Regions from separate parts of the Methylophaga nitratireducenticrescens genome, predicted to be linked through region 1. Evidence: predicted binding sites of a transcription regulator. Region 1 holds the regulator's gene; the other holds the start of a gene.
The links. Region 1 encodes PhoB, which activates phosphate uptake and scavenging genes when phosphate is short. Its sites were predicted from a motif close to GNNTGTCATAAAACTGTCANAT; they were not measured.
Positions count from the first base shown of each region.

Region 2: Q7A_RS03795 (UDP-2,3-diacylglucosamine diphosphatase) is a predicted target of PhoB. The motif match lies at 2,119-2,140, and genes of this name have one in related genera.

Region 1 covers NC_017857.3:118,740-124,866, reverse strand. Annotated here, with positions in the region: gene Q7A_RS00570 (inorganic phosphate transporter) at 1-437, shown strand, start outside; gene arsJ (organoarsenical effux MFS transporter ArsJ) at 496-1,719, shown strand; gene phoB (phosphate regulon transcriptional regulator PhoB) at 1,801-2,493, shown strand; gene phoR (phosphate regulon sensor histidine kinase PhoR) at 2,506-3,795, shown strand; gene Q7A_RS00550 (PstS family phosphate ABC transporter substrate-binding protein) at 3,937-4,893, shown strand; gene Q7A_RS00545 (ABC transporter permease subunit) at 5,049-6,127, shown strand, end outside.
Region 2 covers NC_017857.3:799,739-805,865, reverse strand. Annotated here, with positions in the region: gene prlC (oligopeptidase A) at 7-2,046, opposite strand; gene Q7A_RS03795 (UDP-2,3-diacylglucosamine diphosphatase) at 2,186-2,980, shown strand; gene Q7A_RS03790 (glycosyltransferase family 4 protein) at 2,980-4,026, shown strand; gene Q7A_RS03785 (MlaA family lipoprotein) at 4,155-4,883, shown strand; gene Q7A_RS03780 (calcium/sodium antiporter) at 4,979-5,965, shown strand; gene Q7A_RS03775 (KpsF/GutQ family sugar-phosphate isomerase) at 5,962-6,127, shown strand, end outside.

The DNA of each region.
Region 1 (6,127 bases):
CCGTCATCATTGCCAGCCAACTCGGCTTGCCGGTCAGTACAACGCATATTGCCATTGGTGGGGTATTCGGGGTGGGCTTCCTGCGTGAATGGCTGGATGAATCCAATAAAATCGAACGCCAGATTGATCGCGAAAAAGCCGAAATCAAAGATGATAAAAAGATGCTTAATGCGTTGCGCGGTGAACTGAAAAAACTGGAGAAAAAGCCCTCCAAAACCGTGGATGAATATCAACGTATAACGGAGCTTTATCGGTTGATTGAAGAGGAAGAGTCCTCGCTGAAAAAAGCCAAAAAAGTTCTCAAAAAAGAAAAGAAAAACCTGTTCGTCAAACGCGATATGGTGAAAAAGATTGTTACAGCGTGGGTGGTCACCGTTCCAGCAGCGGCAACTTTATCAGCCTGCATCTTCTTTATGATTAGAGGCATCATGCTGTAATCAAACCTTCATTAAACTGACATATTATTTTCAGCTTATTTGTCAGGACGATTTGAACATGCTGAATAAACTTAAAGCATTGCCGATTGCGATTCAGCAATATCTGGTGGTGACCTTCAGCTACTGGGCGTTTACCGTTTCCGACGGTGCGTTACGCATGTTGGTGGTATTGTTTTTCCATCAACTGGGCTACAGCCCGCTTGAAGTGGCAATGCTGTTTGTTCTGTATGAATTTTTCGGCATTGTGACAAACCTGGTCGGTGGCTGGCTGGCCGCCAGATTAGGGTTAAACGTCACTATGCATCTGGGCTTGTTATTACAGGTCATTGCATTGACTATGCTGCTGGTGGATCCGCAATGGCTCACCGTGGCTTATGTCATGGTGGCGCAGGCGCTCTCCGGTATTGCCAAAGATCTGAATAAAATGAGTGCCAAATCCAGCATCAAAATGCTGGTGGCGGATAACGCGCAATCTACCTTATTTAAATGGATATCCATCCTTACCGGCTCCAAAAACGCCCTGAAAGGGGTTGGTTTTTTTGTCGGTGCGGCCCTGCTTTCCTGGATCGGTTTTCGTGGCGCCATACTGGCGATGGCGGTTGTACTTCTGCTGGTGTTGATTTTCAGCATCATCATGTTGCAACGCGATCTGGGCAAAGCCAAAAATAAACCAAAATTCAGTGATATCTGGTCAAAAAGTGCGCCGGTAAATCATTTATCGCTGGCACGTTTCTTTCTGTTTGGTTCACGAGATATCTGGTTTGTGGTGGCCTTACCGGTGTTTTTGCATGCTCAGTTACAGTGGCCACCCATTTATGTCGGTGGCCTACTGGCGGCTTGGGTAATTGCTTACGGTATTGTGCAGGCGCTTGCCCCTAAACTGACTGGCTTTTCCAGACAAAACGCCCCTGATGGCTATCATGTCTGGCTATGGTCCTTCCCCCTCTTTGTGTTGCCGTTATTGATTGCCGCCGCGGTGTATTTTGAATGGGCTGTCATACCTGCTTTAACCGTCGGCTTGTTAATTTATGGTGCTATCTTTGCGATCAATTCTGCCATTCATTCCTATCTGATCGTGTCATATGCTGATGCGGCCGGGGTGTCATTGGATGTCGGTTTTTATTACATGGCCAATGCCGCTGGAAGATTGTTTGGTACATTATTATCTGGCTGGGTTTATCAGGTTGCCGGGTTAGCAGCTTGTCTGGTCATTTCTGCCTTAATGATTCTGGTCGCCAGTTTTATTTCAAAAATGTTACCGCGTAAAGCCCAGACTGTATAAAGCTTTCAGCGTTGTTATCAAATTGTCATATTTAGCCGTTAAGCTTTACTCTTAGTAAAATAGTTCAGGAAAAAATCGGATATGAGCATATCGGTATTACTGGTTGAAGATGACGCCGCCATTCGTGACATGATTAATTTCAGTCTGCGTCAGGCAGGATTTACCTGCGAAGCGGTCAAGGATGGCGAAACCGGTCTGGATTGGTTGAAAAATCAACAACCAGACATGATTTTGCTGGACTGGATGTTACCCGGAATTGATGGCATCGAGTTTATCCGCCGTCTGCGTGCCAATGAGTTTTTAGCCTCCATTCCCGTAATCATGCTCACCGCCAAAGGCGAAAGTGAAGATATGGTTAAAGGGCTGAGTGTCGGCGCTGATGACTATATTAATAAACCGTTTTCCCCACCTGAATTAATAGCGCGAATTAAAGCGGTTTTACGTCGTTGTCGTCCGATGGAAGATGATGATGCCCAGAAACTGCAGATGGGTGAATTGGTCATGGACACCAAAAGCCACCGGGTCTCGGTGAATGGTGAACGCATTGAATTGGGACCGACCGAATTCCGCTTACTACACTTCTTTATGAAAAACCCCGAACGTGCCTATAACCGTTCCCAGCTGCTGGATTTTGTCTGGGGTGACACTGTCTATATAGAGGAGCGCACAGTGGATGTGCATATTCGTCGTCTGCGTAAGGCGCTGGAACACAGCGGTCATGACAACCTGGTACAAACCGTTCGCGGTGTCGGCTACCGCTTTTCTGCTGAATAGCAGGATTTTCTGATGCAATGGGATTATTGGCGTTTACTGACGGTACTCAGTCTGGCCGGTTTTGTTGGATTGGTTGTCGGCCATATGATGGCTTTCCTGTTTGTCGCTGCGCTTATTTACATTTTTTGGATGCAGAGCAAATGGAACCAGTTGCAAGCCTGGCTGGATAAGCCGAAGAAAAATAGCTCTCCGCAAGCCGAGGGGGTTATTGATGATGTGTGCCGGCAGATCGAACAGATGCGCGCACAAAACAGCAGCCGTAAAAAAAAGCTCACCGGTTATTTAAAACGTTTCCAATCGGCAACGGCTGCTTTGCCCGATGCGGTGGTCGTCATGGGCGAATTTGGGCAGGTCAGCTGGGCCAATACCTCAGCTATGACCTTGTTAGGAATCAATTGGCCTCATGACAACGGCGTCAGGGTCAACAATCTGGTTCGTGACCCGGCATTCCAGAAACTTCTTGAGCTGGAGAATAATGCCGAGGATGTCATCATCGCCGCTTCACCGATGAATGATCGTATCCAGCTTGAATTCAAAGTGGTGCGGTACGCCAGTAAAGATCGGTTATTGATCGCCAGAGATATTACCCAGACCCAGAAGTTGCAGCGTATGCGGCGGGATTTCGTAGCCAATGTGTCGCATGAATTGCGTACACCGTTGACGGTTTTGCGGGGGTATCTGGAAACCTTGACCACGGAAAGTGATCAGGAACTCTGGCAACAGGCTTTACCGATCATGCAGCAACAAAGCCAGCGAATGCATCTGATGATCAAGGATCTGCTGGCATTATCCCAACTTGAAACCGGTGAAAAGCCGTTGCAACACCGTCCAACGGATATCTGTAAATTGCTGCATAGTGTGGTGGAAGATGCCAAACGACTGGAACATTTTCATCAACATCAGATCAGCCTGCACTGCCTGAGCGAAAAATGGCTGATGGCAGATGCTGATGAACTACGCAGTGCAATCTCCAACCTGGTCTTTAATGCCGTCAAATATACTCCGGCAGAAACCTTGATCGATGTCAGATGGCATATTGAGGGCATTTTTGCCGTCATTGAGGTGAAAGATACCGGTGAAGGTATCGCCCAACATCATCTGGATCGCCTGACAGAACGTTTTTATCGTGTTGATAGTGGTCGTGCCAGGGAAACCGGTGGAACAGGACTGGGGCTGGCTATTGTCAAGCATGTGTTGCAACGACACAAAGCAGAATTGGTGATTCAAAGTGCTATCGGTGAAGGATCAAGTTTTAAATGCTGTTTTCCCGTCAAAAGCGTGATGGATAAAATCGACATTTAGCCTTGCTGAATACGGTTTGCGGCCATGTCACAGTATTGTCATATTACTTTCATATCCTTGTCACAGTTAATCGCGATACTGCTCGGGTGCTCAACGCGGTAAGCGTTGGAACTTATTTTTAACCCAAGGAGTTAATGACTCATGTTCAAGAAAAATTTTGCTATATATGGTGCCGCTTTGGCAATGACCTTTTCCTCTGCCACGTTTGCAGACGTTGATCCAAACCTGTCAGTTTATGAAAAAACCAGCGGTGTATCAGGCAGCTTATCTAGCGTCGGTTCAGACACTCTGGCGAACTTGATGACCTTGTGGGCTGAAGAGTTCAAACGCGAATATCCTAATGTCAGCATCCAGATTCAAGCAGCGGGTTCTTCAACTGCGCCGCCTGCATTAACTGAAGGTACATCGAATGTTGGTCCGATGAGCCGTGAAATGAAAGACAGCGAAATCAAAGAATTTGAAAACAAATACGGTTACAAACCAACCGCTATTCCAGTTGCAATTGATGCTCTGGCGGTTTATGTCCACAAAGATAACCCAATCAAAGGTATGACCATTCCTCAAGTAGATGCTGCTTTCTCTGCAACTCGTAAGTGTGGCTATTCAGAAGATATCACTGACTGGTCACAATTAGGTGTTGAAGGTCTGGGGTCAATCCAGTTATACGGTCGTAACTCAGTATCGGGTACTTATGGTTACTTTAAAGATAATGCTTTGTGTAAAGGTGACTATAAAAACAGTGTAAATGAGCAACCAGGTTCAGCTTCAGTTGTTCAGGGTGTGACTAAATCAACCAACGGTCTGGGTTATTCTGGTATCGGTTACAAAACATCTGGCGTTAAACTGGTTCCTTTAGCGAAAGAAGCCGGTCAACCATTTATTGAAGCCAATGGTGAAAATGCTGCTGATGGTTCATATCCAATGTCACGCTTTTTGTGGGTTTATGTGAACAAAGCACCTAATAAACCAATGTCTCCAATTGACCGTGAATTCATGAAAATGATTCTGTCTAAAGTGGGTCAGGAAGTTGTTGTTAAAGATGGTTATGTACCACTGCCAGCTAAAACTGCAGCAAAATATATGGAAATGCTGAAGTAATATTGCGAATTAAAATCACCCCGCACATTGCAAGATGTGCGGGGTTTTTTTATCTAATAGCGTTAATCAATTTGCCTGCAGATTGATTAGCAGTATTAAAATTAAGCAATCACCCTATTGCGTGCGTATTTCTTAAACGGAAACCAAATCAGATTATGGCTGAGCAAACTATTGAAAATAGCGTTATAGCTGCTGCTAATTCAAAAACGGCCCGTCGTCGGCGAAATTGGCGCGAGTTTAAAGATAAATTAGCCCGGGTTGTTGTAACTGGTGGTGGCATCATGGTGATTGTCGCCATCGTGCTGATCTTCTTTTATCTGCTATATGTGGTAATTCCACTGTTCAATAGTGCTGACCTGCGTACTGAACAACAATTCGAACAAGTGCCAACCAATAATGTTCATCTGACCCTGGATGAATATAATGAAGTGGCATTATCGCTGGATGAAAAGGCGAATTTACGTTTTTTTAATGCACATAATGGCAATGAAATATCCGCTGTTGATCTACCCATCCCAGCCGAAAGTTCTGTCAGCAGTTTCTCAGCAGGTAGTGCCTCAACCGGTGTGTTTGCTTATGGTCTGGACAATGGTCAGGCGATAGTCTTCCAGGAAAACTACAAAATCAGTTATCCGCAGGGAACACAACGACTGATTACGCCAGAAATCCAGTATCCCATTGGTGAAGAACTGGTCGAAATCGATCCACAGGGACAGCCGTTGCAGATGCTGACGGTTCAAAGTTATGACGACCTCACCACCTTAGTGGCGCTCACTGCTGATAATCGACTGGTTATGTCGCGTATTACCAAGGATGTGAACTTTCTTGATGAAACCGACTTTACACTGGACAACGAAAACCGCGAAATCCCATTGGATAGTAATGCACCGGTGTCAAAGATTCGGTTAGATATCGATCAGCGCGAGTTATATGTCATTCACAATGATGGTGATATTGCCTATTACGACGTACAAAACATAGACGATGTCAGAATGCTGCAGCGGATCAGCGCAGTACCTGAGGATGTTGAAATTACGGCAGCAGAATTTCTGACTGGCGGTATTTCAATATTAATAGGACGCAGTGACGGCCAGATTGACCAGTGGTTTCCAGTACGTGACGCTGACAATAATTACACCATTGAGCGGGTCAGAAGCTTCTCCGAACAGACTGCGCCCATTCGCAGTATTCTGGCTGAACAAGCTCGTAAAGGCTTTGTTGCGTTGGATGATAC
Region 2 (6,127 bases), 680 kb from region 1:
TTTATTTTATGCAGCAATGCCGGTATGTCTTAACAATGCATCAATCTGCGGTTCGCGGCCACGGAACTCAATAAACAGCTCCATCGGTTCGCGAGAACCACCCTGCTCCAGAATGGCTTCAAGAAATTCCAGACCGGTCTGCCGATCAAAGATACCCTTCTCTTCAAACTTGGAAAACGCATCGGCGGACAGCACTTCGGCCCATTTATAGCTGTAATAACCTGCGGCATAACCACCAGCAAAGATATGGGCAAAGCTGTGGGCAAAGCGATTGAATTTGGGAGGCTTCACCACGGTGACTTCGTTACGCACCTGTTCCAGAATCTTGTCGACCTGATTCGGCTCATTCGGGTTAAACTCCAGATGCAACCGGAAGTCAAATAACGAGAATTCCAGCTGACGTAACATCATCATTGCCGATTGGAAGTTACGAGCCGCCAGCATTTTGTCGAACAAATCATCAGGCAGTTTTTCACCGGTTTGATAATGGCCGGAAATTAAATCCAATGCTTCACGCTCCCAGCACCAGTTTTCCATAAACTGACTTGGCAGCTCGACCGCATCCCACGCCACACCATTAATACCCGACACACCGGCATATTCAATTTTTGTCAGCATATGATGCAGACCGTGACCGAATTCATGGAATAAGGTAGTCACTTCATCATGGGTAAACAAAGCCGGTTTATCGCCGACGGGTTCAGAGAAATTACAGGTCAAAAACGCCACTGGAATTTCAATGCCTTCGGCAGTGCGACGGCGAGCCTTGCATTCATCCATCCATGCGCCACCACGTTTGTGCTGACGGGCGTATAAATCCAGATAGAACTGAGCACGTACGTTGCCATTCTCGGCAACAATTTCAAAGAAGCGTACGTCTTTGTGCCAGACATCTACATCCGTGCGTTCCCGAATATCCAGACCGTATAAACGGTTGACTACGGCAAACAGGCCATTCACCACTTTGTTTTCCGGGAAGTACGGTTTTAATTCTTCCTGTGAGATCGAATAACGTTGCTGACGCAGTTTTTCTGCAAAATAGGTGACATCCCAGGCCTCAAGTTGATCCTGATCGGCAGTGGATTTGGCAAAGGCGCGTAATTCGGCATATTCCTGCTCGGCAATCGGTTTGGAGCGCTTGGCTAAATCCTGCAGAAAGTCCAGAACCTGTTGCGGTGATTGCGCCATTTTGGTGGCCAAAGAACGTTCAGCATGATTGGCAAACCCTAGCAGGTTAGCCAACTGATGACGCAGGTTCAGAATATCCAGCATCACTTCAGTGTTATCCCATTTACCGGCATTCGGTCCCTGATCGGAAGCCTTGGTGGCAAACGCGGTATACATTTCCTCTCGCAATTCACGATTATCGGCGTAGGACATGACTGGCATATACGATGGGAAGTCAAGGGTAAACAACCAGCCTTCCTCACCTTCGCGTTTGGCCATTTGCTCAGCCATTTCAATGGTGGATGGCGGTAAACCTGATAATAATGACTCGTCTGTGATCAACTTACGCCAGGCGTGAGTTGCATCCAGTAAATTTTCTTCAAATTTGGCGGTGCGTTCAGTCATTTGTTGTGACAGCTTTTTAAATTCATCACGTTGCTGCTGATCCAGCTCAACACCTGACAAACGAAAATCACGAACGGCGTTATCAATGACTTTCTTCTGCGCCGTATCCAGTTTCTGATATTCAGCGCCTTCAGCAATGGCTTTATAGGCTTGATACAGCATTTCATTCTGGCCCAACTCAGTCGAAAACTCGCTGAGTTTAGGCAAACAGGCGTTGTAGGCCTGACGCAGCTCTTCTGAGTTGACCACCGAATTCATATGGCTGACCGGCGACCAGACACTGTCAATCAATGCATCCATATCTTCCATTGGCTGTACCAATGTGTCCCATGTTGGCTCTGAAAGCGTGCTCAAAATAGTGTCAATTTTATTGCGAGCCGTGCTTAATGCGTGATCAATTGCGGGCTCAACATGCTTTGCTTTAATTGCGGAAAATGGCGGTAGACGGTGGTTTTCCAATAATGGATTGCTCATAATAGTGTCCTGATTAGGTTCGGTATCGCCCGCAGTGTAGCGCGTGAAGTTATTGTCATGGTAACGCAACAAAATAGTCATCACACTGCAATATCTAATAGATAAGGTTTGCTCAGAATTTTAAGTGAATGAGTGCCTTATGCAAACACAACTAAGTCACAAGCAAAAGCTGAAAGTTCGCACCGTGTTCATTTCGGATATCCATCTTGGCTTCCGAGGCTGCAGTGCCGAGCTCCTCCTTAACTTTTTACATAATGTGGAATGCGAATATCTTTATCTGGTCGGCGATATTATCGACGTCTGGGAAATGAAAAAGCGCATGTACTGGCCTCAGGAACACAATAACGTTGTCCGTACCCTGCTCGGCAAAGCCAAGCACAATACCAAGGTCATTTTCGTTCCCGGCAACCATGATGAGATTCTGCGTGATTATGATGGTGCCGTGTTCGGTAATGTGCAGATCCATAACGAAATCATTCATACCACCGCTGATAAACGTAAGTTGTTAATCATTCACGGCGATCAATTCGATAGCGTAGTGAAAATTTCGCCAATGCTGGCCAAAATCGGCAGCCGGCTCTACGAGTTTTTATTGCGTGCCAATCGCTGGGTGAATTACTTCCGCCGTAAGATGGGCTTCTCTTACTGGTCACTGGCAGCGTTTTTGAAACATAAAGTCAAAAATGCAGTGCAGTACATCAGTAATTTTGAAGAAGCTGTGGCACATGAGGCCTCTAAACAAGAGGTAGATGGGGTTGTCTGCGGACATATTCACCGTGCTGAAATCACCCGCATTGAAGACATCGATTACTACAATTGCGGCGATTGGGTAGAGAGTTGTACGGCTTTAGTGGAACACCCTGATGGCCGGATGGAAATCATTCCATGGGCAGCAGTATTTAATCAGCAAACATTGATTGCCAAAGCCGCTTGATGAAACTGGTTATCGTTACAGATGCCTGGGAGCCTCAGGTCAACGGGGTTGTGCGAACTCTGGGGAAAACCCGCGAGCATCTTCAGGAAATGGGCTATGAAGTCATCATGCTCAGTCCACTAGATTTTAAAACCATTCCCTGTCCGAGTTACCCCTCTATTCGGCTGGCCTTGATGCCATATCGAAAACTGGCAATTATGCTCGACAATCTGCAAGCAGACGCCGTACATATTGCTACTGAAGGTCCTTTAGGCATGGCAGCCAGACGTTGGTGCCTGCGGAATAACATTCGCTTTACGACTTCATTTCATACTCAGTTTCCCGAATATTTACGTCTGCGTTTACCGGTACCGCTTAGTTGGAGCTATGCCTGGCTGCGACGTTTTCATCGTCCGGCGGTGAGAACTCTGGTGCCCACCATTTCACAACAACAACGCTTGCAGCAATATGGTTTTCAGGATGTGTACGTGTGGGGACGTGGTGTCGATACCGATATATTCACTACAAATAATGCCAAAAATTATGACTTACCCCGCCCGGTTTTTATCAATATGGGCCGGGTTGCTGTTGAAAAGAACATTGAAGCCTTTCTGGATTTGGATTTACCCGGCAGTAAAGTAGTGATTGGCGATGGGCCTGATTTAGACATGCTGCAAAAACGTTACTCTGATGTGCTGTTTACCGGTGCTAAATTTGCTGAAGAACTCGCGGCCTATCTGGCTGGCGGTGATGTCTTTGTATTTCCAAGTAAGACTGATACTTTTGGCTTGGTGATTCTTGAAGCGATGGCGTGCGGATTGCCAGTTGCCGCTTATCCTGTGACCGGTCCGAAGGATATTATTATTAAAGGTGAAACCGGCGAGCTTGATTGGGATCTACAAAAAGCAGCGTTAAATGCGCTGAATCTGCAAAAAACCGATTGTATTGCTTATGCACACGAAAATAGCTGGCACAAATGTAGCGAAGTATTTTCCGGTTATATGTATAACAACTATCCAGAAACTCAGGTTAAAACTGCGCAAATGCTCGGCCAGAAAAGCGGATGAACGATCTTTTTCATGTTGCAAAGTGACAACACCATCAAACTTTCTTGGTATTAGTACAACAGATCACTTGATTAGCCTGGAACTGCCGTGAGATTATTCTCAGTAAATTTGTTTCAGGGAATGCCGCAATGTTCGATCTAAAAGTTTTTTCCAGGCTCAGCCTGCTCGGTTTAATGGTTCTGTTCACAGGTTGTGCCACCGTGCAAACGCCTGATGAACGTGATCCATATGAAAGCTATAACCGTGCAATGTATCAATTTAACGATACCGTTGATCGCGCAGTGTTAAAGCCTGTTGCCAAGGGTTACGATGCAGTAGTTCCTGATGCGATTAGCTGGGGCGTCAGCAATTTCTTCAGTAACCTGAATGACATTACGGTCGCTATTAACAGCCTGTTGCAAGGTAAATTCAGTCAGGCAGCCGATGATACTGGTCGTTTTCTGTTAAATAGCACCGTCGGGGTGGCAGGTATCTTTGATGTTGCCGGTCATGCTGGCAATAAGAAACGTAACGAAGATTTCGGTCAGACACTGGGAACCTGGGGTGCTGAACCCGGCGCTTACATCGTATTACCGTTTTTTGGTCCCCGCACTGTGCGTGACTCATTTGGTTTAGTTGGCGATATGTTTACTGACCCGGTGATGTATGTTGAAGGTCCGGGTGCACGTAATGCCTTTGCAGGAACACGTTTGGTGGATACCCGTGCCAACCTGCTCAAGTCAGAACGGGTTCTGGATGAAGCCACCGATGACGAATATGCATACGTAAGAAATGCCTATCTGCAACGTCGTCAATATCTGGTTTATGATGGTAATCCACCTGATAATGATGATTTTGATTTGTTCGATGACCAGTAATACATCGCGACATAACATATCTCCACCGTTATAATAAAAAGAGCCGGATTTAGTCCGGCTCTTTTTATTTTTAAGGTTCCATCATCGGTTATTAAATGACTTCTTTTCTATTTATAAGCGCCATTATCAGTGGGTTTACCCTATTGATCTGGGGAGCGGATAAATTTATTGATGGTGCGGCAGGCATTGCATCGAATCTGGGCGTTGCTCCCTTGATTGTGGGGTTGACTATTGTCGGTTTTGGTACCTCTGCCCCAGAAATGATAGTTTCAGCAATCGCCGCATTTGACGGTGCTCCTGCCTTGGGTATTGGCAATGCCATTGGATCCAATATCACCAATGTTGGACTGGTTCTGGGCGTCACGATTCTGGTCGCTCCCCTAGCGGTTCACTCCATTACCTTGAGAAGAGAATTTCCGGTATTGGTCTTCATCATGTTTCTCTCCCTGCTGTTATTACTGTGGGATATGGAACTGAATCGGATTGATGGCCTGGTTCTGTTTACAGGGTTTATATTGACGCTAGGTGGTATGGCCTGGCTGGCCGTTAAAAGTGCTCAGGACGATCCGCTGAAGATTGAATTTACCCAGGAATATCAGCAGCCAAAACGCTCACTGAAAAAATCCATCATCCTTTTTTTGACTGGATTAATTGCCTTACTGGGGGGAGCCAAACTCTTAATCTGGGGGGCAACCGGTGTCGCACAATTGTTGGGCATTAGTGATTTGGTGATTGGTTTAACCGTCGTTGCTATTGGCACCAGCTTGCCGGAGTTAGCTGCCTGTATTTCTTCTGCTTTGAAAAATGAACATGATATTGCGGTTGGCAATATTCTCGGTTCAAATATCTTTAATTTGCTTGCGGTTCTTGCCATGCCGGGTCTGATTTACCCATCAAAAGTGGATTCACTACTGCTAACCCGTGATTTTAGCTTTATGATAGGTCTGACAATCGTGCTTTATCTGTTTGCACGGTTTTGTTTAAAAGGCCGTTTGGGACGTCCGGTTGGTTTATTATTACTGCTGATTTATGCCGGCTATATAAGTTTGCTGGCCTATCAAGGTGTGCATAACGGTATATGAAAATAGATTCGGATAAATTAAAAAAGCTTGCTCTGGCAGTCATCGATACCGAGCTGGAGTCTGTGACTTTGCTTCGCGATAGAGTTGATGATGATTTTGTTCGTGCCTGTGATTATCTGCTGCAGTGTCAGGGTCGTATTGTGGTGATTGGCATGGGAAAAT